One region of the Pseudarthrobacter sp. NS4 genome, then DNA from elsewhere that is predicted to be linked to it. Evidence: riboswitches for the same ligand, from Rfam matches in the RefSeq annotation. Region 1 holds a riboswitch; each other region holds the start of a gene.
The links. Region 1 has a riboswitch for S-adenosylmethionine ahead of NXY83_RS12925 (aminotransferase class V-fold PLP-dependent enzyme). Riboswitches for the same ligand answer to the same signal wherever they lie in the genome.
Positions count from the first base shown of each region.

Region 2: linked by a shared signal. The riboswitch ahead of NXY83_RS07005 (bifunctional o-acetylhomoserine/o-acetylserine sulfhydrylase) and the one ahead of NXY83_RS12925 (aminotransferase class V-fold PLP-dependent enzyme) in region 1 are both predicted to bind S-adenosylmethionine.
Region 3: linked by a shared signal. The riboswitch ahead of NXY83_RS19410 (DUF1737 domain-containing protein) and the one ahead of NXY83_RS12925 (aminotransferase class V-fold PLP-dependent enzyme) in region 1 are both predicted to bind S-adenosylmethionine.
Region 4: linked by a shared signal. The riboswitch ahead of NXY83_RS03550 (cobalamin-independent methionine synthase II family protein) and the one ahead of NXY83_RS12925 (aminotransferase class V-fold PLP-dependent enzyme) in region 1 are both predicted to bind S-adenosylmethionine.

Region 1 covers NZ_CP103288.1:2,737,102-2,744,309, forward strand. Annotated here, with positions in the region: gene NXY83_RS12900 (sigma-70 family RNA polymerase sigma factor) at 1-422, opposite strand, end outside; gene NXY83_RS12905 (DoxX family protein) at 702-1,250, shown strand; gene aroA (3-phosphoshikimate 1-carboxyvinyltransferase) at 1,257-2,657, shown strand; gene rsgA (ribosome small subunit-dependent GTPase A) at 2,641-3,756, shown strand; gene hisN (histidinol-phosphatase) at 3,805-4,617, shown strand; SAM riboswitch class IV at 4,779-4,892, shown strand; gene NXY83_RS12925 (aminotransferase class V-fold PLP-dependent enzyme) at 4,931-6,355, shown strand; gene NXY83_RS12930 (class I SAM-dependent methyltransferase) at 6,470-7,208, shown strand, end outside.
Region 2 covers NZ_CP103288.1:1,497,234-1,504,441, forward strand. Annotated here, with positions in the region: gene NXY83_RS06975 (NAD(P)/FAD-dependent oxidoreductase) at 1-1, shown strand, start outside; gene hutI (imidazolonepropionase) at 13-1,224, shown strand; gene NXY83_RS06985 (DeoR/GlpR family DNA-binding transcription regulator) at 1,322-2,110, shown strand; gene NXY83_RS06990 (CPBP family intramembrane glutamic endopeptidase) at 2,231-3,010, shown strand; gene NXY83_RS06995 (HNH endonuclease signature motif containing protein) at 3,198-4,949, opposite strand; gene NXY83_RS07000 (VOC family protein) at 5,197-5,835, opposite strand; SAM riboswitch class IV at 6,001-6,116, shown strand; gene NXY83_RS07005 (bifunctional o-acetylhomoserine/o-acetylserine sulfhydrylase) at 6,162-7,208, shown strand, end outside.
Region 3 covers NZ_CP103288.1:4,130,261-4,137,468, forward strand. Annotated here, with positions in the region: gene NXY83_RS19400 (hypothetical protein) at 20-274, shown strand; gene NXY83_RS19405 (GNAT family N-acetyltransferase) at 663-992, shown strand; SAM riboswitch class IV at 1,220-1,335, shown strand; gene NXY83_RS19410 (DUF1737 domain-containing protein) at 1,349-1,627, shown strand; gene NXY83_RS19415 (rhodanese-like domain-containing protein) at 1,624-2,034, shown strand; gene NXY83_RS19420 (O-succinylhomoserine sulfhydrylase) at 2,034-3,242, shown strand; gene NXY83_RS19425 (DUF1905 domain-containing protein) at 3,239-3,547, opposite strand; gene NXY83_RS19430 (HNH endonuclease signature motif containing protein) at 3,629-5,260, shown strand; gene NXY83_RS19435 (glutamate--cysteine ligase 2) at 5,313-6,542, opposite strand; gene NXY83_RS19440 (UDP-N-acetylglucosamine 1-carboxyvinyltransferase) at 6,609-7,208, opposite strand, start outside.
Region 4 covers NZ_CP103288.1:741,135-748,342, forward strand. Annotated here, with positions in the region: gene NXY83_RS03540 (DUF3151 domain-containing protein) at 1-80, shown strand, start outside; gene NXY83_RS03545 (uracil-DNA glycosylase) at 268-897, opposite strand; gene NXY83_RS03550 (cobalamin-independent methionine synthase II family protein) at 1,112-2,320, opposite strand; SAM riboswitch class I at 2,333-2,437, opposite strand; gene NXY83_RS03555 (M14 family zinc carboxypeptidase) at 2,657-3,721, shown strand; gene NXY83_RS03560 (adenylosuccinate synthase) at 3,965-5,254, shown strand; gene NXY83_RS03565 (RNA polymerase sigma factor) at 5,654-6,205, shown strand; gene NXY83_RS03570 (hypothetical protein) at 6,202-7,113, shown strand; gene NXY83_RS03575 (CoA-binding protein) at 7,177-7,208, shown strand, end outside.

The DNA of each region.
Region 1 (7,208 bases):
TCGATGGTGTCCGAGTTGGACTGGAGCGGTTCGCGCTGCCGCTTGCGGTAAAGATTGATGTAGGTGTTCGTCAAAATGCGGTACAGCCAGGCTTTAAGGTTTGTACCGGGCTTGTACTGGTGGAACGCAGAGAAAGCCTTGGTGTAGGCCTCCTGGACGAGGTCCTCCGCGTCAGACGGGTTCCGGGCCATCCGCATTGCGGCGGAGTACAGCTGATCAACGTACTGCATTGCATCGCGCTCGAACCGGAGGCGGCGCTGTTCCACGGTTTCCGTTGCAACGTCCACCACGTTTTCTGTGGTCTGTGCTCCGGGGTGCGGGGCGTCAGCCAATTCGGACGGGGACGCCGCGTCCGCGGTGCCCTTCACTTCGCTGTTCGAAGCCTCATACATGGCCGACACGGCCGGATCCAGGGTGCTCATTGCCTTCAAGTCTACTGTCAGGCTGCGTGCACGCGCCGAGCCATACTCCGGGGGTTCGGCCTCCAGTGAGCCGATAGCCACCGGGCCCGCTGTTTCGATTCCGTCCAACACCCGCCTCAAGGCCCAGCTCCGCTCTTGGTTTCACTCTTTGTCAGGCAACCCGGCCATTCCGGACCCGTTTTCCATAACCCTTGGCCTTGGGCAAATATTCCCCAAAAGTGCAAGACTAGGACGGACTCCGCCGCTTACGACGCGGTTCGTCCATACAGGAGGAAATCCATGTCCTTTGTCCGCACGCTCGCACGGCCCATGCTGGCCTCCAGTTTTGTTCTCGCCGGAGTGGATAAGCTCAAGAACGCCGACGATACCGCCCAGCAGCTCTCCCCCCTGCTTCGCAAGGCCGCTGCGTCCCTGCCGTTCAAGGCCGACGAGAAGATGCTGGCCCGCGTGATCGGCGGGACACAGGTGGGCGCAGGTGTCCTCTTCGGGCTGGGGAAATTCTCCCGGCTCTCTGCCACCCTGCTGACGGTCATTTCGTTGCTCAACACCTTCGTGGAATGGCGCAGCGCAGACATCAGCAGCAAGGAAGGCCGCCAGACCCGCCGCAACCAGCTGCTCAAGAACCTGTCCCTGAGCGGAGGCGCCCTGCTCGCCTCCGTGGACACCGCAGGCAAGCCGGGACTGGCCTGGCGCGCCGAGCACCTCGCCGCTGATGCCCGGAAGGGCGCGTCGCACCTCGCCGCGGACGCCAGGAAGACCACGAACAAGAAGCTTCACAAGGCGGACAAAGCCGTGCGCCGCGCGGTTGAACAGGCCACGGGGGCATAGGCAGGAATGACCGCTGCAGCCGCCACCCGGGACACCTCCGGAACTCCTGTCCCCCATTGGCCCGCACCTTTCGCTTCGCGGCCCGTTGATGCCACCGTCACGGTTCCCGGTTCAAAATCCCTGACCAACAGGTATCTTGTCCTCGCCGCGCTGGCAGACGGCCCGTCCCGCCTGCGTGCACCGCTGCACTCCCGCGATTCGGCGCTGATGATCGAAGCCCTCCGCCAGCTCGGGGCCGGCATTACCGAGGTACCCGGCGACGGAGCGTTCGGGCCGGACCTCGAGGTGGTTCCGCTGGGACAGGGCGCGGCGGCGCCGCCCACCAGGATCGACTGCGGGCTGGCCGGCACGGTGATGCGGTTCGTCCCTCCGCTCGCGGCGCTGCGCAACGGGACCAGCGTGTTCGACGGCGACCCGCATGCCCGCAAGCGCCCGATGGGAACCATCATCGAGGCGCTCAAGGCTCTGGGGGTTAACGTTGCGGCAGAAGACGGCGGGACGGCGTCGTCGCTCCCGTTCGTGGTGGAAGGCACCGGAGAAGTCCTCGGCGGCCACTTGGTGATTGATGCCAGCGCGTCCTCCCAGTTCGTTTCCGCGCTCCTCCTGGTGGGGGCACGCTTCACCGAGGGCCTGCACCTGGAACATGTAGGTAAGCCGGTGCCGAGCCTGGACCACATCAACATGACCGTCGCGGTCCTCCGCGGCGCGGGGGTGTCCGTAGATGACTCAGTCCCCAACCACTGGGTTGTTTCGCCGGGCCCCATCCGCGCCTTTGACCAGCGGATTGAACAGGACCTTTCCAATGCAGGCCCGTTCCTCGCAGCAGCATTGGCATCAGGGGGAACAGTCCGGATTCCCGGTTGGCCGGAGCAGACGCAACAGGTGGGTGACCTCTGGCGCAGTATCCTGGCCGAGATGGGCGCCGAGGTGACACTGCAGGACGGTGTGCTGACGGTTACGGGCGGTCCGGAGATCAAGGGCGCGGACTTCGCTGACACAAGTGAGCTGGCTCCAACCGTGGCGGCCCTGTGTGCCTTGGCAACCGGGCCATCCCGGCTCAGCGGCATTGCCCATCTGCGTGGACATGAGACGGACCGGCTGGCCGCCCTCGTAACGGAAATCAACCGCCTTGGCGGGGATGCTGAGGAGACCAGCGACGGCCTCGTCATCCGCCCGGCCCGGCTGCACGCCGGCGTCGTGCACAGCTACGCCGACCACCGCATGGCCACCGCAGGAGCTATTCTCGGCCTGGCTGTCGACGGGGTCCAGGTGGAGGACATTGCCACCACTGCCAAGACCATGCCCGACTTTCCCCAGCTGTGGGCGGACATGCTCGCCCAGGGCGCCGCATCCGAGGAGGAGGCCGACGGCGGGGCGGAAGGTTCCAGCGGTGGCGCGGCGCACTGACTCCTGGGACGAGTCGGACGTCCGGATCCGGCCGAGCAAGAAGGGATCCCGGCCCCGCACGAAGGACCGGCCCAGCCACGATGACGCAGTAACCGGACGCATCATCACCGTTGACCGGGGCCGCTATACCGCTGTGGTGGGCGAGGACTCGGGCAATGAACGCACAGTTATTGCCGCCAGGGCCCGTGAGCTGCGGCGCAACCCCGTGGTGGCCGGCGATTTCGTTTCACTCGTGGGGGACGTTTCCGGTGACCCCGATACCCTGGCCCGGCTGGTGAAGATCCAGGACCGGAAGACCCTCCTGCGGCGAAGCGCCGATGACACCGATCCTGTGGAGCGGGCCGTGGTGGCTAACGCGGACCAGCTGGTCATTGTGGTAGCGGCCGCCAACCCGGAGCCCCGCACCGGGTTCATCGACCGGGCACTGGTGGCAGCGTATGACGCCGGCATCGAGCCGATCCTGCTGGTCACCAAAGCGGACGTCAAGGATCCCGCGGAGCTCCTGTCGAACTACACGCATCTGGACTTCCCGGTGATTATCAGCCGGACCGCGGACGTCAAGGCCTCCGGCATCGACGCCCGTTCCGACGACGGACTGTCCGCCCGGCTGGACAGCACAGCGGTAGCTGAGCTCCGGGGTTACCTGGACGGGAAGGTCACTGTGATGCTGGGGCACTCAGGCGTCGGGAAGTCCACCATGGTCAACGCACTCACCGGGGCGGAACGCGCCACCGGCGGAGTGAATGCGGTGACCGGGCGTGGCCGCCACACGTCGTCGTCAGCCCTGGCGCTGCGTCTGGCGGACGCCCCGCCCGGCAGTTGGATCATCGATACGCCGGGCATCCGTTCCTTCGGCCTGGCGCACGTGGATCCCGACAGGATTCTGAGGTCGTTCCCGGACCTTTCCCCGGGAACTGACGATTGTGAACGCGGCTGCAAGCACACCGCCTCGGCTGTGCACTGCGGGCTCGATGCATGGGTGGCCGGCGGGCATGCAGGCCCCACCGGTGAAGCCCGGCTGGCATCCCTGCGCCGGCTCCTGGGAACGGATCCCCGGATGGAAGCACAGGAGACCAAGGAGCTCGGCAGCGTCAACTGACAAAGCCGATCTCCCAGCAGAAGCGCCTGCAGACGGTAGTTTGGAACCATGATCCAACCCGCTTCGAGCTACAACGATGACCTGCGCCTGGCCCATGTCCTGGCCGACTCCGTGGATGACCAGACCATGAGCCGCTTCAAGGCCCTGGACCTCCATGTGGAGACCAAGCCTGACCTGACGCCGGTCACCGATGCGGACAAAGCCGCCGAAGAAGCCATCCGCGGCCAGCTCTCCCGTTCCCGGCCACGCGATGCGGTTCTCGGCGAGGAGTTCGGCAGCACAGGCCACGGCTCGCGCCGGTGGATCATCGATCCCATTGACGGGACCAAGAATTTTGTGCGCGGCGTCCCCGTCTGGGCCACCCTCATAGCCCTAGTTGATGAGGGCGAGCCAGTGGTCGGCGTCGTGAGCGCTCCCGCCCTGGGCAAGCGCTGGTGGGCGGCCAAGGGCATGGGCGCCTACATGGGCCGTTCCCTTGCCGCGGCTACCCGGCTCCGGGTGTCCGACGTCTCCAGCCTGTCCGACGCCTCCCTGTCCTATTCCAGCCTGGGCGGGTGGAAGGAACGCGGGAACCTGGACGAGTTCCTTGGTCTTACCGAGGACGTGTGGCGGACCCGTGCTTTCGGTGACTTCTGGTCCTACTGCATGGTGGCTGAAGGCTCGGTGGACATTGCCTGCGAACCCGAACTCAATCTGTACGACATGGCCGCACTGGTGCCGATTGTGGTGGAGGCGGGCGGCCGCTTCACATCCCTTGAGGGCGAGGACGGCCCGTTCGGCGGCAACGCACTGGCCACCAACTCCATCCTGCACTCGGAGGTGCTGCAGCGGTTGAACCCGTACCTGGACGACCTGCTGTAACCATTTGAAAGACCGAAGAATCGACGGCGGACCCTCCGAAAGGAGGCGTCCGCCGTCGTTTTCTTCGGCCGACTGGCCGGTTTCCCGCCGTGGCGTAACAAAACCCTTAACAATTGCCCCGGCTTCAAACCTGGCCACCGCATGTTCTACGCTCTTAACCAGGTCACGAGTGCCAGCGCAAAACCCCGGTTTGCTGGCCGGCAACCCTCCTTTCGCGGCGGGGTGCCCCGGGTGACGACCAGGCCGGTCCGGAGTGGATGCGGCAAGCGCGGATTCCCTGTATGCCGGAGTCCTGTCCTGAAGTGAGGTCTCTGTGACAACTGCCACCGTCTCCCCCAACGCCGCCATTCCCGCCGCAACGTCTGCCGCTTTTGACGAGCGCCAGGCAGTCGCCGGCCGTCCCCTTGCCGCCGTCACCGGAGCGGAAATCCAGGCGCCCCTGATCAGCGGCGGCCACGTCCGGTACGCGAACCTCGACTACGGCGCATCGGCCCCTGCGCTGTCAGTGGTGTCCGCCTACCTCAATGAGGTCCTGCCGTACTACGCCAGTGTCCACCGCGGCGCCGGCTACGCATCGCAAATCAGCACATCCGTCTATGAGAATGCCCGCAGCATTGTCCGGGACTTCGTGGGCGGCCGCCCTGACGACTCCGTCATCTTCACCCGGAACACCACGGATTCCCTCAACCTGCTGGCCGGCTGCCTCCCCGCCACCGACGGACGCCCGGCCGGCGACGTCCTGTACCTGGACATCGAGCACCATGCCAACCTGCTGCCTTGGCAGGGCGTTCCCCACCGCAGCATCATTGCCGCCGACACCATTGCCGGAACCATCGAGTCAGTGCGCGCCGAACTGGAGCAGGGCGGCGTAAGCCTGCTGGCCATCACCGGCGCCTCCAACGTCACCGGCGAGATCCTTCCGGTCCGGGCACTTGCCACGCTCGCACACCAACACGGCGCACGGATCGTGGTGGATGCAGCCCAGCTTGCCCCGCACCGCCGCGTGGACATCAGCGCAGACGACGTCGACTACATCGCCTTCTCAGGACACAAGCTCTACGCGCCGTTCGGCGCAGGCGTCCTGGTGGGCCGCCCGGACTGGCTCGACGCCGGTACCCCCCACCTTGCCGGCGGCGGCGCCGTCAAGGAAGCGAGGCTCGACGGCGTCAGCTGGGCCACCGGCCCGGCCCGCCATGAGGGCGGGTCCCCCAATGTACTGGGTGCCGCAACCCTTGCGCGCGCCACCCAGGTGATCGCGGGGTTGGACCAGGGCCGCTGGCATGCACACGAGTCCGCCATCCGTTCCTTCCTGGTGGAGGGCCTGCAGGAGATCGACGGTGTAACGGTCCACCAGATCTTCAAGGACACCAATGCGGACACCGACACCATCGGCGTGGTCAACTTTTCCGTCGAGGGCTACGACGCCGGGCTGGTTGCGGCGTACCTGTCGGCCGAGCATGGCATCGGCCTGCGGGACGGGCGCTTCTGCGCCCATCCACTGCTGAAGCGGCTGGGCCTGCCATCCGGTTCCCTTCGCGCCAGTTTCGGTGTCGGTTCCAGGCTCGAGGACGCAGAGCGGCTCCTTGCGGGCATCAGGAATCTGCGCCGCGACGGCCTGGGGTGGGACTACGTGGTGGACGCCGGCCGTTGGGTTCCCGCGAACGACACGCGCACCTACCCGCACTGGGCTCCGAACACGCCGGGAACCGCGGGTGCTGCCCCCTGCCTTGACGGCTGATCCTCCCCGGCGCTCCCGTCGGAGCCCGCGCTCCGGTCAGAGTCGGCGCTCCAGTCAGGGGTGAATGCGGTAAATTCGAAAGATACCGCAGGCATAAACCGAAGGAGGCCGCGCGTGGTTCGGGGTGGCCCCAGGCTTGATCATGGGCGGCGCCAGGAGCTCGGCCAGAGCTTCCAGGACGGCGGCAGGCACTACCAGCGGGTCCGGCCCGGTTACCCTGCAGAATCTGCGCAGTGGCTCGTGCCTGCCGGGGCCCGCGATGCGCTCGATGTGGGCGCCGGAACCGGCAAATTCACCGAACTGCTGCTGGGCAGCGGGCTGGCTGTGACCGCCGTCGATCCATCCGCTGACATGCTTGACCAGCTGAAAACGCACTATCCGGACGCTACCGCTGTCCTCGGGACCGCCGAGATGACGGGCCTGCCGCCGGCGGCCTTCGACGTCGTCACCGTTGCCCAGGCTTGGCACTGGTGCGATGCCCTTGCCGCGAGCACCGAACTCGCCCGTGTGCTCCGGCCGCACGGAACGCTCGGGCTGGTCTGGAACCAGCTGGACACGTCCGTACCGTGGGTGCACAGGCTCTCCCGGATCATGCACGCCGGGGACGTGTACAAGCCGGACCACCGGCCAGTGGTTGGGCCGGAGTTCGGACAGCCCGAAGGCCACGTGACGCATTGGCAGGACGTAGTAAGCACCACCGACCTGATCGAACTCACCAAATCCCGCAGCTACTATTTGCGTGCCGGTGAAGCCACCCGGGCCAAAGTCCTCGCAAACCTCGACTGGTACCTGCATGAGCACCTTGGCCATGCCGGGGACGAGGAACTCGAACTGCCCTACCTGACGCTGTCCT
Region 2 (7,208 bases), 1.2 Mb from region 1:
AAGAATGGACCCATGAGCACCCTGATCACCAATATTGCCGAGCTGATGACGCAGGACCTTGAGCAGCGGGTCCTGAAAGACGCAGCGGTGGTGATCGAGGGGGAACGCATCGCGTGGATCGGGCCTGCCGCCGACTCTCCTGCCGCGGACGACGCCGTTGATGCCGGCGGCCGGGCCCTGCTTCCCGGGTGGGTGGACTCGCACACCCACCTGATGTTCGCGGGTGACCGGACCGCAGAGTTCGAGGCGCGAATGGCGGGGGAGCAGTACGCCGCCGGTGGCATCGCCGTCACCATGGATGCCACCCGCGCAACCTCGGACTTCGACCTCACGCGCCTGGCGCTCGGCCGGGTGGCGGAAGCTGTCTCCCAGGGCACTACCTACCTGGAGACGAAAACGGGCTACGGCCTGGATGTTGACCACGAAGCCCGCAGTGCCCGGATCGCCTCCACCACCGCCGACCAGGTGACGTACCTGGGTGCCCATCTGGTTCCCGGCGGCCAGGATCCGGACGCCTACACGGACTTGGTGTGCGGCCCCATGCTGGCTGCGGTCCGCCCGTACGTCCAGTGGGCTGACGTCTTCTGTGAGGAAGGGGCCTTCACGGCCGAGCAGTCCCGCCGGGTCCTGTTGGCTTGCCGTGACGCAGGCCTGGGGCTGCGCGTCCACGGCAACCAGCTCGGCGAGGGGCCGGGCGTGCAGCTTGCCGTGGAAGTCGGTGCTGCGAGCGTGGACCACGTGAACTACCTCGCTGACCGGGATGTGGAGGCCCTCGCAGGAACCTGGTCGGGCTGGGACGCCGCCGGCGGGACGGGTGAACGCGGGACGGTGGCGACCTGCCTGCCGGCCTGTGACCTCTCCACCCGCCAGCCGCTGGCCCCTGCCCGTGCACTGCTTGACGCCGGAGTCCAGGTGGCCCTCGCGTCGAACTGTAACCCGGGCACGTCCTACACCAGCTCAATGGCATTCTGCGTTGCCACCGCTGTGCTCCAAATGCGCCTCAGCGTGCACGAGGCGGTCCGCGCCGCAACGTACGGGGGCGCCCTCGCCTTGCACAAGGACACCGGAAACGACGCCGACGGCGAACGCGCCGTCGGTTCCATCGCCGTCGGACACCGCGCGGACCTGCACATGCTCAACGCCCCCTCGGCCACGCACCTCGCTTACCGGCCGGGCATGCCGCTGACGTACGCTGTGTGGCGGGCCGGAGTCCGGGTGAGGTAACGACCCGTGGTACTTTTGACGTTAGGTGATCATTTCGCATCTGTTATGATCAGAAAACGTCATCCAAAGCGATGGCCGTAGTACCGAGAGGCCCTGCATGACCCGCACTGACCGGCTCACCGCCATCCTTGACCTGCTGGCAAAGACCGGCCAGGTGGAGATTGATGAAATCGTCAGCACCCTTGGAGTCTCGCCCGCCACGGCGCGGCGGGACCTCGATAGCTTGGCCAAGCGCCGGCTCCTCACCCGGACCCGCGGCGGGGCCACCACCGGTGCCTTGGCCTACGACCTTCCCGGCCGTTATAACCGGGACGACCATGCCGAGGCCAAGGAACAGATCGCCCAGGCAGCATCCGCGCTGATCACGCCAGGAGCCGTCATCGGACTCTGCGGCGGCACCACCAGCACCGCGCTCGCGCAGATTCTGGCCACCCGGGAAGACCTGAACGCCCCCTCCAACCAGTCCACCCTCACCGTGGTCACCAACGCCATCAACATCGCCGGGCAGTTGGCCGTCCGGCCCAACATCAAAGTCATGGTCACCGGCGGCATCCTCAACCCGCGGTCCTACGAGCTGGTGGGCCCTTACACGGACATCATCATGCAGAAGGTGGTGCTGGACATTGCGTTCATCGGCGTCAACGGCATAGATCCCGAGGTGGGGCCGACCAACACGGGGGAGGGGGAAGCGTCTGTCAATGCCCTGCTCGCCAGCAGGGCTCGGGTGTCCTACGTGCTGGCTGACTCGTCCAAGGTCGGGGTTCGTGCCTTTGCCACCATGGACGGCTACAACTTCACCCGGCTGATCACGGATTCCGGAATCTCGGCGCAGGACAAGGCGGCCTTCGAGGCCAACGGCACGGAAGTGATCGTCGCGCCCAGCTGATTGTCGCTGCCCCTTCGATGCTTGGAGGCTTCGGATCCTTCGCGGGCAGCGGTGCCGGTGCCGGCGGGACACTGGCAGGGTAATCAGCCCTGGTCCAGAAACTGCAGGCAAGATGGGTACATGCTGGTTCCCTCCCGACGCCGCCTGAAGTTCGAAGTCTGGCTTGTCCTGGGCCTTTCCCTTGGCCAGTCCGCCGTGTACTCCGTGGTGCAGCTCCTGGACAAGATGACGCGCGCGCCGCTGGCCGAGGGCACCTCAACGCTGAACCGCTCCCAGAGTACGCGCGAGTATTTCGACCTGACCTACCAGCTGCTGGACATCATCTTTGCGCTGGTGCCGGTGCTGCTGGTGATCTACTTCCTCACCGACCAGCGGCAGGGGTCGCCGGGAGAGGTCGGCAACCCGGGCTCGGCGTTCCGGAAGCTTGGCTTCAATTTCGCGCATCCGGGAAAGGACATGCTGCAGGGACTGGGGCTGGCAGCCCTGATCGGGATCCCGTCGCTTGGCCTCTACGCCGCTGGCAGGGCGCTGGGCATCACTACCGCAATCATTCCGAGCGCACTGGATGCGTACTGGTGGACGGTGCCTGTCCTCGTCCTGTCCGCCATCCGGCATGCGGTGGTGGAGGAGGTCATTGTGGTTGGCTACCTGCTCAACCGCTTCGGCAAGTTCGGCTGGAGCGTTCCCGTGTCCATTGCTGCCAGCTCGCTGCTGCGCGGAAGCTACCACCTCTACCAGGGCTTCGGCCCCTTCATCGGCAACGTGGTGATGGGGGTGCTCTTCGCCTGGCTGTACACCAAAACAAGGCGCGTTATGCCCCTTGTCATTGCCCATGCCCTGCTGGACATTGTGGCGTTTGTTGGCTTCAGCCTGTTCGGCAGGGCTGTGGGGTTGGGCTAAGGCGCGCAAGGCGACGGCGGGCGAGGCGACGGTGGGCATGGCAAACCATCACGGCGGGCGAGGCGACGGTGGGCATGGCGACCCACCACGGCGGGCGAGGCGACGGCACGTTGAGGCCGCACCCCTGCCGTTTCAAGCACCAGGTAGCTCCTGACGCACAGAGGACACTGCTCAGGGGTACCTCTCCCTAAACAGGGACGGCCGACTCCAAGGTCAGGAACAGCTCCCAGTCCGGAAATGGGTCTTGAGGCAGAGACTGGTCCGGCAATTGGTCTTTGTCTCGAGGCCAATAATCGGGCGGGTAGCTATAGGGGTCCGGTTCCGGTTCATCGAGCGGTTGATGAAGCCATGCCAACTCGGGCAGGGGATCGAGGGGAGCCTGTTGTTGAGGGAGCGGCTCCTCGTCTGCAGGCCTGATTCCGCCAGGTTGTTGAAGCTCAATCCGGTCCAGGATCTCGTCTGGCCAGTGTGGTGGTTCCCAGTCCTGGTGTTCGCTTTTGTAGTGCCGGCCCATGGGGGAGATCCAGCCTGGTGGTTCGTTTTTGGTGGTTCGTGTGGGTTTCCAGGCGCTGGTGTGTCGGAGCTTGTGGTGTTTGGGGCAGGGCTGGCCGAGGTTGCTGATCCCGGTGGTACCGCCCTTGTGCCAGGCGAGGAGGTGGTCGGCGTCGTTGTCGAGGGAGTGGTTGCTGCAGCCGGGGAACGGGCATTTGCCGTCCCGCATCTGCAGCCAGTTCCGCATGGCTTTGGTGACCCGGTAACTGGTACGGCCGATTTCCAGGGGCGCGCCGTCCCTCGGGTCCACCAGCACCCGGTGGAAGGAGTCCGCACCCCCGGCGACGAGGTCCCTGGCCATCGAGGCGGGGATCGGCCCGTACCCGTCGAGGGTCGCCGACTCGTCGGTCAGGCCCAGCAGCGAGAACACGGGAACGGTGACCAGCACCTGCGGCCGGATCGAAGATGATCCCCCGGGACCTGCGCATTCCCCGCCGCCGCCGTCGCCGTCGGCGTTGGCACCGGCAGCGGCAGCGCGGGCATTGTTTCCGCCGGTATTGTTTCCGCCGGTATTGTTTGCGCCGGTGAGGAGTGTTGAGGAGAATTCGTCGGCCCGCAGCTGGGAAAGTGTGCGGTGCTCGTCAGGTCCCTGCATTCCTCTGGAGAGGGCCGTGAGCCGGTTCCAGATCGCTTCGGCGGTGACCGCAGGCAGGCAGGCTGAGATCCAGGCCATCCCGTCATGGTCCGGGCAGTGTTCCACCCGCCGGTCAGCGACGGACCTGGCGTGGCGCTTCTCCAGGCTCTCCGGGTGGTGGCGTTCGCGCCAGATCCTGGCTTTGGCCTTGAAACGGTACGCCGGCATCTGCCCGACCGGACACCCGCGGGCGGCGTTGGGCGCCTCGGGGTCCAGGAAGTGCGCCTCCAGGGCGGCGGCCGCGGCAGGGCCAAGGCTCAGGGTTTGCTCGACCATGGTCCGGGCATGCTGCCAGGAGATCGTCCCGGCCTGCAGGGCGGCCAGCGTGCGGGGCAACGACGTGGTCAGGGCATGGGACTCGCCCAGCAGGGCACCCGCGGCCCGGTCACCGATGGCCAGTACGCACCCGACCTCGGCCACCAGGCTCCGCTCCTGCGCCGTGGCCTCCTGCGGCGACCGGGCTGGAGAATTCAGCGACCTGGTGGCCTCGGCGAGCACCGCCACGGCCTGCGCTTTTACTGCCGCCAGCTTCGCTTCCGACCGGGCCACCCCGGCAAGGACATCCAACGCCCCATCAGCAAGACGCTGCAGCCCATCATTGGTCCCGACCGCAGCCCAGCACCCGGCTCCCTCATCAGGTCCGCCAGCAGCACCGGACGGGGCAACCTCCCTGCCCGTCAAGACAGCAGCAAAGGCAGCGACCGAAGCCTCAACCGCTTCCTCCGCCTCCACCACCACCGGGTTCATTTCCATACCCAAAGCATCCCAGGAGGGTCTGACAAAAAGGCCGAGCACATAGCTCCCCGGGGCCAAGGGACAAAGCGGTCGCCACTCGGACTGGATCCCACTCGGGCTGCCAGTAAGAACCAGGCAACCCGGGACATAGATTCGGCCGCCGTCGGCAGGTGACGTCATTGTCACCGGCTGATGGCGGCCGACGCTGTTCCGGGCAGGGCGCCCAATTGTGGTGATCCGGCATTGCCGGACCACCACAAGGAGGTCAGATGGTGACGGCCCCGTTGGCGGTTTCGAAGGTGACGGACAGGATGCCGGGCGTTCCGTGCGGAGCCACCCACTCCACGGCCACGTCTTCCAGCGGCTTTTCCACCGGCTCACCCAGCCATTCCGTGACCCGCGCAGCGGATCCGGCAATGGTAAGGCAGCTCATCTTGACGTTGCTCTCGTAGGCGTTGGACGGGTGCAGCGAGGGGTCGCCATCCCACTTGAGCATGTAGGGCACCTGAGGATCAGCAATGAGGCCCAGGATGCCGATCTGCTTCCACATCAGTTCGCGGCCGTCCGGGAATTTCCGGTTGCCGTTCACTGCGGCGCGTCCAAGGCGTTCTTCGAAGGGGGCGAGGTCGTCCACTTCGACGCACCAGCCCATCCAGCCGCCGCCAGCCGCCGAGCGGGCACGCACTGCCTGCCCAAACGGTGCCTTGTCGGATGCTGGGTGGTCCAGGACCTCCACGACCTCAAGGTATTTGTGGCCCGCGAGCGGGATGATCATATTCCGGGTTCCGAACCGGGGGTGCACCCCGCCCTTCACTGCCTCAACTCCGAGGGCAGAGGAAATACGTTCGGTTGTGGCCGCCAGGCCATCGTGTTCACAGGCGTAAGAGACGTGATCCATGCGCATGCCAACATCTTGGCACTTTGTGATCGGGCTCTCAGCTAAGGGTTGCCTTACTGGGAATTCCAAATATCAGCCCCTTCATTTACTGCCTCGGCCAGGGTGAAACCTGCAGGACCATGTTCGTCACATGCTGTCCTGTGCTGCAGCTCGGTTCCTACACTGAACCCAGGTCATGAGTGCCAGCGCCAAGCCCCGGCTCGCTGGCCGGCAACCCTCCATCCGCGGTGGGGTGCCCCGGGTGAGGACCTGGCTGTCCGGCAACGGCCGGATGGCAAGCGCGGCCCGTGGTGCTCCCAGCCTGCCCCGGGCCCATGTTAAAGGAGCCTTGAATGTCCAACGGATGGTCCTTCGAAACCCGCCAGATCCACGTAGGGCAGGAGCCGGACATTGCCACGGGCGCCCGTGCATTGCCCATTTACCAGACCACCTCCTTCGTGTTCCCCAGCGCTGAGAGCGCCGCGAACCGCTTTGCCCTGGCAGAACTGGCGCCCATCTACACGCGCATCGGCAACCCCACCCAGGACGCTGTAGAGCAACGGATCGCCAGCCTCGAAGGAGGGCTGGCGGCGCTGCTGCTCAGCTCCGGACAGGCGGCAGAAACCTTCGCTGTCCTGAACATCGCCGAGGCCGGCGACCATATCGTGGCCAGCCCCAGCCTCTACGGCGGAACGTACAACCTCTTCGCCCACACCCTGAAGAAGTTCGGCATCACCGTCACGTTCGTGGAAGACCCGGACAACCTGGACCAGTGGCGTGCAGCCGTGCAGCCCATCACCAAGCTCTTTTTCGCCGAGGTGGTCTCCAACCCGCGGCAGGATGTCCTGGACATTGAAGGCGTTTCGGAGGCCGCCCATGAGGCCGGCGTGCCGCTGATCGTGGACAACACACTGTCCACCCCGTACCTGATCCGTCCACTGGAATGGGGTGCGGACATCGTGGTTCACTCAGCCACGAAGTACCTGGGCGGCCATGGCACTGCGATCGCGGGAGTCATCGTGGACTCCGGCAAGTTCGATTTCAGCAAAGACCCGGAGCGGTTCCCCGGCTTCAACACCCCGGACCCCACCTACAACGGGCTGGTCTACGGCCGCGACCTCGGCGAGGGCGGTGCCCTGGGCGCCAACCTGTCCTACATCCTCAAGGCACGCGTCCAGCTCCTGCGGGACCTGGGCTCGGCGGTGTCGCCGTTCAACGCCTTCCTTATTTCGCAGGGCCTGGAGACCCTGAGCCTGCGCGTGGAACGCCACGTGGCCAACGCCGCCGAAGTGGCACGTTGGCTCGAAGCGCGTGACGACGTCGAATCGGTCGCCTACGCGGGCCTTCCGTCAAGTCCCTGGTACGAACGCGGCCGCAAGTACGGCCCCAAAGGCACCGGC
Region 3 (7,208 bases), 1.4 Mb from region 1:
TTAGCGAAGGGACGCCGCCATGGCACATTCGCAGTTCGACCTTTTTCTCCAGGAAGCCACCTACCTGGACCAGGCCTCTGACTCGACGCTTGACCAGGACCGCCTTTACGGCCTCTATACCAGCTGGTGCTTCATCAACCAGCAGGTCCCCGGACCGGAGTCCAAGTTCTGGGCGGCGATGCAGAACAAGATCGCCCCCGGGAACAATGGCCTGCGCATGAAGGGTCCGGCCGCTGCGGACTACATCATGACCAGCTACCCCGGCCTCGTATAGCCGCAGTACAAAGAAAAAGGCGTGAACCGCCGGCACGTGGCCGGCGGTTCACGCCTTTTTCGCTACGTTTCTCCGGGCTGAGTGGAACCTGAACAGTGGACCTGTCTGCGAGGCTGGTGTTCGCAAAGTACTGCCGGTACGCGCGGTTCCACCAGTCAAGCCGGGCGCTGAGTCAGAAGGGCTGAAATGAAGGACATCGGCGGGAATTTGCCCCGGGCATCTGGGCGGTTCGCCGCCCATCTTCCCCATCCTCTTGTCCCCGGAATCAGCATCAAATTGCTTGAGGGTGCTGATGCTGCGCTCCTGGCCGAGGCGTACGTGCGCAACCGCGGGCACCTGGCGCCCTGGGAACCAAAGCGGGACGGCTTTCTTCACCCCTTCCCGCCAGATGGACATCATCCGGGCCATACGCGCCCAATACCAGTTGGGGACCGAGCTTCCGTGGGTTCTGGTGGAAGAGGACAACGACGGCGGAGCGGAGCACGGCGGCGGGCGAATCGTCGGGACCATTACCCTGACCGGAATAGTCCACGGCCCGTTCCTCAGCGCCAACCTGGGGCACTGGGTGGACCGGGAACTCAATGGACGCGGGATTGGATCAGCAGCGGTGCGTTTCGCCGTCGGTTATGCGCAGCAGGAGCTCGGGCCCCAACCACGCGAAGCCGGGGTACGCGGGCTGAACCGGTACGGCGTTGTGGCGCGGCAGTTCGCGTGCTGATGTGGACCCCCGGATGCTGGTTATGGCGGTGGGGCACTGCCCCGTAGGAACCGTATCTGGCGGCCGGTCCGCGTATGGCAGGAAAAGCCCGCCCACCCGGTGATGTCGCCGTCGTCCGCTCCCTTGGCGCTCGGAAGTTCCTGGCTGCTGCACCACGCACAGTTCGGTTACGCAACATGACGACGGCGGCGGTGCGGCACGGCGTGCCGGATGTTACGTTTCTGGGGAGTAATGAGTACCGGCGCCAAGCCCTGACTGGCCGGTCGGCAACCCTCCCTTTCGCGGCGGGGTGCCTCAGGTGAATACTCGGCATATCGACCGATTCGAGTTGCAAGCGTGAGAGAAGGAGATCCGTCATGTCTGACGCACCCGCCCCTGAAGAGAAGCTGTCCTACCGACTTATCAGTGGGCCGGACGACCGCGCATTCTGCGAGCGGATTTCTGCCGCACTGTCCGAGGGTTATGTGCTGCACGGGAGCCCGGCAGTAACCTTCAACGGCAGCGGCGTCATCGTTGCCCAGGCCGTCGTGTTGCCCGCCGCCATCGCGTCCGCCGATGCCGCCGTCGCCACCGCTGTTGACCACCTGGAGTCGGCCAACGAGGACCTTGAGTTCGACGGCGAGGGCCACGCATGAGCTACGCGGGAGACCTGACGCCCCAGGAAGCCTGGGCCAAGCTGGAACAGGGCGCCATCCTGGTGGATGTGCGTACCGAGGGCGAATGGGCCCATATCGGCATTCCGGACACCAAGGCCACCGACAACGATCCGCTGTTCATCCAGTGGACGTTCCCCGGCGGCATCCCCAATCCCGACTTCATCAAGGACCTGAGCCAGCAGGCGCCGGAGGACCCGGCCGCGGAACTGCTGTTCATCTGCCGCTCCGGCCAGCGCTCCATCGCGGCCGCCACCGCCGCGACGCAGGCCGGATTCACCTCCTACAACGTCCTTGAGGGCTTCGAGGGCGAGCCGGACCGCTACGGCGAACGCACCGTCAACGGCTGGAAGAACCGCGGCCTGCCGACCAACCTGGGAAAGAACTAGTGACCTTCAACAACGACGCCGCCGGCTGGAGCCCCGACACCCAGGCCGTGCGCGGCGGGCTGGACCGCACCAACTTCCAGGAAACCAGCGAAGCCCTGTTCCTGAACTCAGGCTTCGTGTATGAATCCGCGGCCGCTGCCGAGCGGGCGTTCACAGGCGAGGACGAGCGCTTCGTCTACTCCCGTTACGGCAACCCCTCCGTGGCCACGTTCCAGGAGCGGCTCCGCCTGCTCGAAGGAACCGAGGCGTGCTTTGCGACGGCGTCCGGCATGTCCGCCGTTTTCACCGCGCTTGGTGCCCTGCTGGCTGCCGGCGACCGGGTGGTGGCGGCCCGCTCGCTGTTTGGGTCCTGCTTCGTGATCCTGAACGAAATCCTGCCGCGGTGGGGCGTGGAAACTGTCTTCGTGGACGGCCCGGACCTGGAGCAGTGGCGCGACGCCCTGTCCCAGCCCACCACCGCAGTTTTCTTCGAATCCCCGTCCAACCCGATGCAGGAGATCGTGGACATCGCCGCGGTCAGCGAACTTGCGCACGCGGCGGGGGCCACCGTCGTCGTCGACAATGTCTTTGCCACTCCCCTGCTGCAGCGCTGCGGCCAGCTGGGGGCCGACGTCATCGTCTACTCCGGCACCAAGCACATCGATGGCCAGGGCAGGGTCCTGGGCGGCGCGATCCTGGGTACCAGGGAATTCATCGACGGACCGGTCAAACAGCTGATGCGCCACACCGGCCCGTCACTGTCCCCCTTCAATGCATGGGTCCTCACCAAGGGCCTGGAGACCATGTCGCTGCGCGTCAACCACTCCTCGGCAAACGCGCTGCGGCTCGCCGAGTGGCTGGAGCAGCAGCCGGCGGTGAGCTGGGTGAAGTATCCGCTCCTGAAATCGCACCCGCAGTACGAGCTAGCGGCCAAGCAGATGCGGTCAGGCGGCACAGTGCTCACCCTGGAACTTGCGACGACGGGCGGCCGCTCAGGCAAGGAGGCCGCCTTTGCGCTGCTGGACGGGCTGCGGATCATCGACATCTCCAACAACCTGGGCGATTCCAAGTCCCTGATTACGCACCCCGCCACCACCACACACCGCGCCATGGGGCCGGAGGGCCGCGCTGCCATCGGACTGAGCGACGGCGTTGTTCGTCTGTCTGTCGGGCTCGAGGACGCGGATGACCTGATCCGCGACCTGGAACAGGCCCTGAAGCAGATCTAGCCTGGTTCCTCAAGGAGGGTGACGGTCACCGCAACGTTGTCGCCGCTGCCGATCTTTGCTGCTGTCCGGACCGTTTTCTTCACCGGCAGCAGGTAGGAACTGGTCTTGGTGTCGGCAAAGAGCGACGTTTCCCATGCGTGCCCTGCGATTTCTGCCCCGACTTTGATGGAACCAAAAGCCTTGCTGGCGCGGGCGCTGCGTTCCCTGATTTCCTCGGCAATGTCTGCCGGCACTGTGAGGAAATGCCAGCCGGCTTCCCCTGGATAGAGCCACAGTTCGGCAGTGAATGAGTACGACGCCGTCACGCGGCGAGTATGGCACGTTGCCTTGGTGCGCGCCAGTGGGAGGCAGCTCAAATTGTCAGACCCTTCTGTGATGCTTTGGGTATGGCAAGCAGAGCGGTGGTGGAGGCGTTGGAGGTCCTGGATGCGTCCCTTGCTGAGCTTGCTGCTGTGATCCGCGGGACCGGTGCCGCTGGTGCTGGTGCCGGTGTTGATCTGTTGCGGGAGCAGGCGGATCGTAGCCTTGACGGGCTCGAGGGGGTTGCCCGGCTTGAGGCCGGGACTGCTGCGTTGAAGGTGTATCTGGCGGCGGAGTATGCAGAAGCAGCGAACTCTATGGCGGGACCCGCCGTATTGCCGTATGAGGCCACGGCCCGGGAGATGTCGATGGTTGCTGAGGTCGCGGGCGTGTTGACGGTGAGCGCCCCGGCTGCCGGTGCCTTGCTGAACCAGTCCCGGGTGCTGACCACTACCTTGCCGCTGACCCTGGCGGGGTTGCAGGACGGGACCCTGTCCTGGGCGCACGCGAAAGCCATGGTCGAGGAAACCGCCGCCCTGGATCCTGCCGGGGCCGCGGCGCCGGAGGCGCATTTCCTGGATCCGGACGCGCCGAACCCGGCCCGCGGCTGCCCTGCCGGGGAGCTGGTCCCGCACCGGTTCCGGCACAAGGCCCGGACCTGGCGCGAACGCCACCACCCCGAAAGTCTTGAGAAGCGCCACGCCAAGGCCGTGGCGGACCGGCGCGTCGAGTGCCGCCCGGACCAGGACGGGATGGCCTGGTTCAACTCCTACCTGCCTGCCGACACCGCTACGGCCATCTGGAACCGCACCAACGCGACCGCCCGCGGTTTACAGGGCCCGGAGGAGGCCCGCACCCTCACCCAGCTCCGGGCCGACATCTTCGCCGCCGCCCTCCTGGGCAACAGACCCAGCCACCAGAGCACGCCCGGGGGTGATGACGAACCGTTCGGCGGAAGTACAGGTCCTGCCGACGTGCCCGTGGCCAACGCCCAGGTCCTGGTCACCGTCCCCGTCTTTTCCCTGCTCGGTCTCACCGATGAACCGGCGATGCTCGACGGGCACGGGCCCATCCCGGCCTCGATGGCAAGGAAACTCGTCGCGCACGGAGCAGACTCGTTCCACCGGGTCCTGGTTGACCCAAGGGACGGGGCGCCGCTGGAAATCGGCCGCAGCAGTTACCGGGTCACCAAGACCATCCGGCGCTGGCTGCAGATGCGGGACGCCAAGTGCCCGTTCCCCGGCTGCTCCAACCACTCCCTGGACAACGAAGCAGACCACCTCCTCGCCTGGCACCAGGGCGGAACCACCGGGATCAGCAACCTCGGCCAGCCCTGTCCCAAACATCACCGCCTCAAACACACCAGCACCTGGACACCCACACCAGCCACCAAAAACGAACCACCCGGCTGGACCTCACCCACCGGCAGACAATACAAAAGCGAACACCAGGACTGGGAACCACCCCACTGGCCGGACGAGCTGAGGCAGCCTAAGCGGCTCCAGCAGGGCACCACCCCGCCGGTACCAGTGCTGCCCGGGCTGAGACTGTCGGCGCGTGATGAACACTGGCTGGAAATGCCGGATCTGGACATAACCGATGTGGACGTGCCAGTTACCAATTACCCTGAAGGCCCCGGTGTTACCGAGGGTGACCTGCCCCAGGATCCGTTTGCGGAATGGTACCTCTTGCTGGCAAACTCCTTGGTCAGCCTTTAGGAGTTGGTTTTTGGGAGCTGGTCTGTGGGAGTCGGCCGTTAAGAGCCCTTCCCTAGGACTGCCGAATGCGCAGCAGTTCGGGAACGGCGTCGTCTGTTGACACATTCAGGGCTCCACGCATGGTGACGTCGACAGCGTGCCTAACCACCGCGCCGAGGCCGAAGTCTTCAGGCGGTGGTCCTTTCAGCGCTTTGTCCCGCACGCGGCGTTGTTCAGCTGCCCCTGTCCCCCGGGCGATGACTTCTTCAACGCCCTGCTGCACCAGCGCAAGTTCTCCCTGTTCATCCAAAATCGGAGCGAGGTAATCCACCAGGGAGCGCACCACGTCGGCAGCCCGGCCTGGCCGGAAGTTTCCAAAGTCCAGGAGTTCGCCACCGAGCCCGGCGCTGCTTGCCTGCCAGGACGCCATCCGAAGAAGCACCGTGGGGACGGGGGCGGGATCGACACCGTCACGCCATTCCCTGCTGGCAGACTCGACAAGCGCACGCACCAGAACCGCGATGAGCGCCGCGTCTTCGGCTCGCAGGCAAACATCAGCCACGCGGACCTCGACCGTGGGATGGTTCCTGGACAGCCGGGCGTCGAAGTAGAGCATTCCTTCGTCCAGCATCACGCCACTCTCCAGCAGCCGTGTGACCACCCGGCGGTAGGCAGGATAGGTTCCGTAGATGCCCGCAGGTCCGGCAGTTGGCCAGCGGTTCCAGGCCTGGGTGCGGTAGCTTTCGAAGCCCGTCGGAACGCCGTTCCAGAACGGCGAATTGGCGCTCAGGGCTGTCAGCACAGCAAGCTTGTCCCGGATACGGTCCAGTACTGCGACGCCCTCTTCGGGTGACTCAATGTAGGTATGGACGTGAAAACCGCAGGTGAGCTGCTCCTGGGCCGTCAGGCCAAAGCGCTCCAGCATCCTGGCATAGCGTGGATCCGGCGTGGTGTGGCTTGTGGAAGCCAGGGGTGAGGTGGCCAGCGCCGCCACCCGCGCCTGGTTCTTCCTGGCAGCCTGGTCAGCCAGCGCCCGGCCCGCCCGGATCTGGTCAAGCAGGTTGCCGTACTCCAGGCACGGCCGCGTCTGCGTCTCGATCTGCTCAAGCTTAAGCTCGGCACTCAAGCCCATCTCGTCGTCGTCGAAAACCGTCTTGTCCTCGGTTTCGAGCGCGTGCGGATTTTCGGGTGAATCATCCGCCGCCATCCGGCGCCCGGACAACAGCGCGTCAGCCAGGGCAAGCGGTTCGCCCGTCTCCGGATGAACAATCAGGAGCTCTTCCTCGACGCCGAATGTACGCATACTCACATTCTGCGGCAGTCACGGACTATTTGAAGGGACCTGCCCCTTCATGACGAACCGTGAATCTCAGTCCTGGAAGTATTCGATTTTGGCACCGATAGTGTTCAGCCGCTCAGCGAGGTCCTCGTACCCGCGCTCGATCACGTAGATGTTCCGCAGCTCCGAAACGCCACGGGCCGCCAGCATCGCGAGCAGCAGGCAGGCCGCAGGACGCAGCGCCGGCGGGCACCCGACCTCGGCCGCGCGCCACTTGGTTGGCCCATTGACGTAGATCCGGTGCGGATCCAACAGCTGTACCTGCGCCCCCAGCCGGTTCAGTTCCGTGAGGTAGATGGCCCGGTTTTCGTAGACCCAGTCGTGGATCATGGTCTGGCCCGTGGCATTGGCGGCAATCACCGCAAAGAAGGGCAGGTTGTCGATATTGAGGCCCGGAAACGGCATCGGGTGGATCTTGTCCTCGGGCGCCCGCAACTCCGAGGGCTTTGTGGTGACGTCCACCAGCCGGGTGCGGCCGTTACGTGCCATGTACTCGCCCGAAACCTCCACCTGCTGGCCCATCTGGTCCAGCGTTGCCAGTTCAATTTCCATGAATTCGATGGGCACGCGGCGGACAGTGACCTCGGAATTGGTGACGACTCCGGCGGTAATGAGGCTCATGGCCTCAAT
Region 4 (7,208 bases), 2.0 Mb from region 1:
CGGAGGAGCCGGAGCGGATCGAGAAGTTCCTGAACGATTCGGACCCGACCGCCAAGGCAGCCATCGAAGCGAAGCTGTAAAGATGGGCCCACGCCCGCAGGGTTCCCTGGCCGTGGAGCCGCTCCGGCGAGGGCCCCGGCCCGAGCCTGGGAAGGTAGGGAGCCGGCGTGGACTTGCGGGGCCAAGGGTGCGGGTGGGGAACGACGGCGGGCCGTCACCTTTCTGGAAGGTGACCGCCCGCCGTCGTTAAGCGCGTGGGCAGTGGGGCTATGCCTTCTGCAACCCCGTGCGGGCCATGGCGTCGGCGTAGGCCACGCGCATGTCTTCGAGGTACTCCTCCTGGCGTGCCGGGGAACCGGCGAAAGCCCGGCCGCTCAGTGAGCGCACCTTGTAGGTCTTCAGCCCGCGGCGCCAGAGCAGCGGCACCTCGGTCTTCAGCAGAAGGTTTGCGAGGCGGTTGGCTTCGGTGCCGTGGGCCACGATCACGGAGGCGCGGGGGACCAGCGCCAGGAACTTAAGCAACGGCTTGAGGCCAGCCTGGATCTGGTCCGGGGTGAACTTCCCGTTGACGTCGCCCGGGACGTGCCACGGGTGCACGTTCCACGGCATCACAAACTCGGGGCGCAGGCCCAGCTTCCACTGGATACCGAGCATCCGGGTGGCTGCGTCGTGGTCCCCGGCAGTGATGAAGCCGGATTTGTCGGCCTCGCCGATGTTTGAGTACAGGCTGATGATGCGGCACTCGTCCACATCATGCATGGGGTCGACGTAGGGCACCACCGTGCCGGGCTTGGCGTCCTGCAGGGAATCGCACAGTTCGTTGACGGCGGCGACGTTGGGTTCGTATCGGCGGCTCAGGAGCTGCTCATGGAAAGATTCGGGTGCCAGGGCTGTCATGTAGTGCTTGATCTCCTGCGGGGATTGGCGATGCTGCCGCCGGCAGATGCAGGCGCACGAAAGCGAAACACATCAGCGGCGGTTGAAATGGGGTGGGCCGATTCCGGGTCAGCCTGTATCAGTTTAGCAAGCCCCGCGAAACGAAACGCCGGTCCCGTGCACCCAATCGAAGTGGGGCAGGGACCGGCGGGTTTTTTCGGCAACGGGCAGGGCGCTACCAGAGGCGCTTTGTGGCCCGGCGGGCGCCTTCGCCCAGTGCTTCCAGCTTGGCGATGGCGATCTGCGGGTGGACGCGCCCGCCCAGGCCGCAGTCCGTGGAGGCAATGACGTTCTCGCGGCCCACTACCTCCGCGAAACGGACGATGCGGTCCGCCACCAGGTCCGGGTGCTCCACCACATTGGTGGCGTGGGAAACGACGCCCGGGATGATGACCTTGCCCTCGGGGAGCCTGGTGTCTTCCCAGACCCGCCACTCATGTTCGTGGCGGACGTTTGCCGCTTCAAAGGAATACCCGCCGGCGTTGACCTGCAGGACCGATTCAACAATGTCCCCGAACGGGATGTCAGTGGTGTGCGGTCCATGCCAGGATCCCCAGCAGACGTGCAGGCGGATCTGTTCCTGAGGCAGGTCCCGCAAGGCCCAGTTTGTTGCCTCAACCCGCAGTTGGATGAACCTGAGGTAGTCCTCCAGGGACGGCTCAGGATTAATCTGGTCCCAGCTTTCAGCGAGTGAGGGGTCGTCGAGCTGAACCGTCAAACCGGCGTCGATGATGGCCTTGTACTCCTCCCGCATGACGTCAGCACACGCGTAGAGCAGTTCCTCATCGGACTTGTAGTACTCATTGGCGACCCGGGCACAGGAACCAGGCGAAAGGGACGCCACAAAGCCCTCCGTAAGTCCGGCGGCTGCCAGGCCCTTCTTGAGGTTGGAGATGTCCGAGGCCACCAGGTCCTGCCCCGTATAGGTGAGGGGACCCGTGATCTTGGGCTGGGTAACGCTCTTGCGGTGTGCCAGGATCCCGGACGACGGATCGGTATAGGCGTCATTGAACGCCAGCCGGTCCCGTCGGTCCGGGAACGAGGTGAGCACGATATGCCCGGGGGAAGACCGATGGACTGTGGCATCCTTCCAGCGGTCCACGTCAGTGGGCTCCAGACCCCCCAGCCGGGCGAAGGAGTAGTTCCACCACGCGCCGTAGTCGACCGAATTGGACATGCTGTGCCCGTATTCGCCGTCGTTCGGAATATCCACTCCGAGGTCCTTCTGCCGCTTGACGACATCGGCAACTGAAGCTTCGAGAAGTTCCAGGAACGCAGGCGTGATGCCTTCTGATTCCTTAGCGGCATTGGCGGCGATCAGTTCCGGGGTGCGGGGCAAAGAACCGGCGTGGGTGACGCGGATATGGTCAGTGTTGAGGGACATGCTGGAATTTCCTTTCCATCGGTCCTGGCAGTAGCACCGTCACAGGCAGGATACCTGCTGAATGTGGGGTTGCTGCGGCTTCAACGATCCAGGTCTCTCAGCCGCTCCGGATGGGTACTCACACTTAAATCCAGCACGGGGGGCGGTGGCAAATTCGCTTCGCTTTGTGTCGCGCCCGGTGGGCCGGACGGCAGACTTTCGATTCGTAATAACTGGCTGCATATTCCTGTCATGTCCATTGACAGTATTTGTCCACGTTGGTTGGCTGATGTCACAGCCGCAATGGGGGACATGGCGGCTGGTGGCAAACCAACGCACTCGGAAGAGGTAAAGCACGTGAGAAAATCCCTGGCAACTTTCAGAACTGTGGCCGTGTCCGGAGTCCTGGCACTGGCAGTCGTGGCAGGACCTGCCCCGCTGGCCAAGGCCGTTGGTGAAGGCCCCAACTATGACGGGAACGGCCAGATCACGACCTCGAAGCTGGCCACCTATGACCAGATGGTTTCCTTCTTGAAGGACCAGGACGCCCGCCAGTCCGCCATGGAACTCGAGGTCATCGGACAGACGGTCAAGGGACGCGACATCCACTTGGTCAAGTACATTTCGGACCCGGCCAAGCCGACCATCCTGTACCTGACGCAGCAGCACGGCAACGAGCAGCTCACCACCGAGGGCGCCCTGGAATTCGTGAAGCACCTGGGGCCGGGTAAGTCCGCCGACATCCTGGATGGCGTGAACATCCTGATTGTGCCCATGCTCAACGCGGATGGTGCCATGGGGGACGTGAACTTCCCGCTCGACGGCTATCTGGCCAAGGGTGACCGCCACATGACCCGCTACAACGCGGAGGAGGTGGACTTGAACCGCGACCACGTGGCCAAGATCCAGCCGGAAACCCAGGCATTGCACAACAACGTGATGCGCAAGTACAAGATCGACTACATGATCGACCTGCACCATCAGGGCACCCGCAGTGAACGCCACGGAAAGCTGGTGTCCGGCTCCATCCTGTACCCCACGACGCCGAACGCCGATCCTGCTGTGGTGGAGAAGTCCAAGCAGCTGGGCGCGGTGGTGTTCCACAACGTGGACTCCACCGGCTGGGGACACCTGGGCAAGTACGCGGGCGGCAGCGCCGAAACCATCAGCCGCAACGGCATCGCCGTCGAGTACGGGATCGCAACGCTGCTGTTTGAAATGCGCGGCATGTCCGACCACTACCTGGACGGTTACGCCCTGGGCCTCCGGAGCAACGGGTACCTGATCAAGCAGACGGTCACCACGCTCACCGCTACCGCCGCCGCCATTGCAGACGGATCAATCGCCGCCGCTGACACCTCCTTCTGGGACAGCCTCGCCACCCAGACCTCCCGGCCGGGTGAGGAAGCCGACGACGAGTAGCACCACCGCTGACAGTCCGCCGCGGTCCTTTACCCTGCAAGAAGGACCGCGGCGGTCCAGCGAGTGGATAAAGTCGCCCATCGGCTAAACTTGGGTGGTAAGAGCCCCGGAACTCTTGCGTCGCTGTGCTGCCCCGCGGACCAGCGAAGGCCGGTCCATTCGGGGCATTCTCATGAACGGCGCTTCGCCGGCCAGCCACTTTGTGGCCGGACCGGGCAGCCCGAACGAATGGGGGAGGATCCCATGCCAGCAATTGTGATCGTAGGAGCCCAATGGGGCGACGAAGGAAAAGGCAAGGCCACTGACCTTCTGGGTGGCCGCGTCGACTACGTTGTCAAACCCAACGGCGGCAACAACGCCGGGCACACCGTCGTCGTAGGCGGTGAAAAGTACGAACTCAAGCTGCTGCCGGCAGGCATTCTCAGCCCCAACGCGGTCCCCATTATCGGCAACGGCTGCGTTGTTAACCTGGAAGCACTCTTCCAGGAGATCGAAGGCCTCCAGGCCCGCGGCGCCGACACCTCCAAGCTCCGCGTCTCCGCGAACGCGCACCTTGTTGCTCCCTATCACCAGGTGCTGGACAAGGTGACGGAGCGCTTCCTCGGAAGCCGCGCCATCGGGACCACCGGACGGGGCATCGGTCCTGCCTACATGGACAAGGTTGCCCGGCTGGGCATCCGTGTCCAGGACGTGTTCGACGAGTCGATCCTCCGCCAGAAGGTGGAAGGTTCGCTGCGCCAGAAGAACGAACTCCTGGTCAAGGTCTACAACCGCCGTAGCGTGCTGGTGGATGAGATCGTGGAGTACTTCCTGTCCTTTGCCGAGCGGCTCCGCCCGCTGGTCATCGACAGCACTTTGGTCCTGAACACTGCACTCGACGAGGGCAAGGTGGTCCTGATGGAAGGCGGCCAGGCGACGTTCCTGGACGTGGACCACGGCACCTACCCGTTCGTGACCTCCTCCAATCCCACCGCCGGCGGCGCCTCCGTGGGATCCGGCATCGGGCCCACCCGCATTTCCCGCTCCATCGGCATCATCAAGGCGTACACCACACGCGTCGGCGCCGGCCCGTTCCCCACTGAGCTTTTTGACGAGATGGGCGTGTACCTCCAGAAGACCGGCGGCGAGTTCGGCGTGAACACTGGCCGCCCGCGCCGCTGCGGCTGGTACGATGCCGTCCTGGCGCGGCACGCTTCCCGGGTCAATGGCTTCACGGACTACTTCGTCACCAAGCTGGATGTCCTGACGGGCATCGAGCAGATCCCCGTATGCGTGGCTTACGACGTGGACGGCGTGCGGCACGACGAGATGCCCATGACGCAGACCGAGTTCCACCACGCAAAGCCCATCTTCGAATTCTTCGAGGGCTGGACCGAGGACATCACCGGCGCCCGCACCCTGGCCGACCTGCCGGAGAACGCCCGCAACTACGTGCTGGCCCTGGAAAAGCTGTCCGGCACCCGGTTTTCCGCCATCGGCGTGGGCCCGGACCGTGACCAGACCATCGTGGTGAACGACCTCATCAACGACTGAAATACCAAAGCACGACGGCGGCGGGTCACCCTGGTGGGTGCCCGCCGCTTCTTTTGGCTCCAGGGGGCCGCGCCGGCAGGGGGTGCGCCATGCTGACCACGGCTGCCCGCTGAACCGCCCAGGAAAAAGTTTTAGAAGTTTTTTTCAAAACGCGTAACCCTTTCGCCGTCCCTGGCGATTACCTCTACGTAGCGCCGGTCTGGAACTTGTCCCCCATCACGTTCCAGGCCGGCTCTTGCATTTCTCCGGCGGCAGGGAACGCTGCCATGTGCCGGGGCCGGTAGCGCCCGTGGCGTCACGGTGCAGTGGTTACCGGGGGGTAAAGTATGCAGGGAAAAGGCATTCCAGTGGATGGTTTCCCCGGCAAACAATCCCTCTATGACTGAAAGCACTATGTCCGTGACCGATGCACTGACAGAGGAGGCTCTGCGGGACGAGTCCCGTCAGCCAGCTCTGTTCAACCTCGTCTACCGGACCTATGCATCACAGGTTCTGGGGTATCTCGCAGCCCGGGGAGTCGAGGATCCGGAGGCGGCAATGCAGGAGGTGTTCCTCTCCGTCCTGCCTCGGCTGAACGGCGTGCACGGTGGTGCCGCAGGGCTTCGTACCTTCATTTTTTCGGTGGCTCACGCCCGCATGGTCGATGACCACCGCCGGCAAAGCCGCACTCCCGTGAAGCTGCCGTTTGAGCCTGAGCTGGACCAGCGGGAAGATTCGTCGGCGGAAACCGAAGCGCTGGAAAGTATGTCGCCCCAGGAAGTCCTCCGGCTGCTGGACGGGCTTGCCGACGACCAGCGGGAAGTCCTGTCACTCCGCCTCGTTGGCGGGCTCACCGTGGAGCAGGCGGCAGACGCCATGGGCAAGAGCGCCGGTGCCGTGAAACAGCTTCAGCGGCGGGCGCTCCTCAAGCTCAGGGAACTTTCGGCCGTAAAGGAGTACCTCAAGCCATGACACGCCATGCTGACAGCCTGCGGGACATGGTGGATGACATGCTCCTCGACGCAGGCTACGCCGGGGACGCCGGGGACGCCGAACTCCGCGGAGCACTTCTTTCACTGGGATCACTGGCAGCCCTTCAGGTGCCTCCTCCCTCCGGTCAGCTTGCCCGCATGCTGGCAGGCGCCGGTGAGGAGCCACCGGCCGCTCCATTTGAGCTGCCGGACGGATGGCAGGGTCATGGGAAAAGCGATGCTGGTGACGAGCTGGCGTCGCGGCGGCAGCTGCGCCGCCACCGGCCCATGGTCCTGGGCCTTGCCCTGATAGCAGGCATGGGTACGGGAATAGGCGGAGTCGCTGCCAGTTCCCCCGCCCCCGGCCACGCCGGGAGTTCCTCGGTCCAGCAGCTGCTGGAGGATTGGTCGCCCTCCTGGAGCCTGCCGGCGCAGGCAGCGGCAGGCGGGTTCCTGCAGACTGATACCGCAAAGGGCGCGGAAGATGCCATGAGCGGGCAGCCTGCCACGGAACCGCGCCCAACGGGACCTGGCCCTGCTGATATTCATCAGCTGCGGCAGGACCAGCCTGCCGGGCAACAGCAGGTTGTGGCGCCCCCGCCGTCGCCGGCGCCTCCTGAAGCGGCGGACACGCCTCCTGGCAGTGTCCACGACGGCGGCCAGGCACCCGGCCAGGACCAGGGCAGGGCGGCTGCTGAAGCTGCTGTGGCGGATGGCGGCGAGGCGGGGCAGCCGCCCCGGCACGGCAGGGTCATTGGCGGGGAAGGACAACCGGCTGACGGGGCGGGCCCGGCGGTTGAAGCTGCCGGGAAGCCGGTCAAGGAAGTTGTACGCCAGGCCGGGGATGCAATCGGAGCAGCAGGCAAGCCATCACCAGGCAACAGCTGGCTGGAGAAGTTCAAGCGGTAGTTTCGGGCTGGAAGGCCCTGGTTGTCCACCTCAGTGGAACCTGCGCGCGGGTAGGCTAAGCGAATGGGCCACACCAACGATCCTGCTGTCCTTGA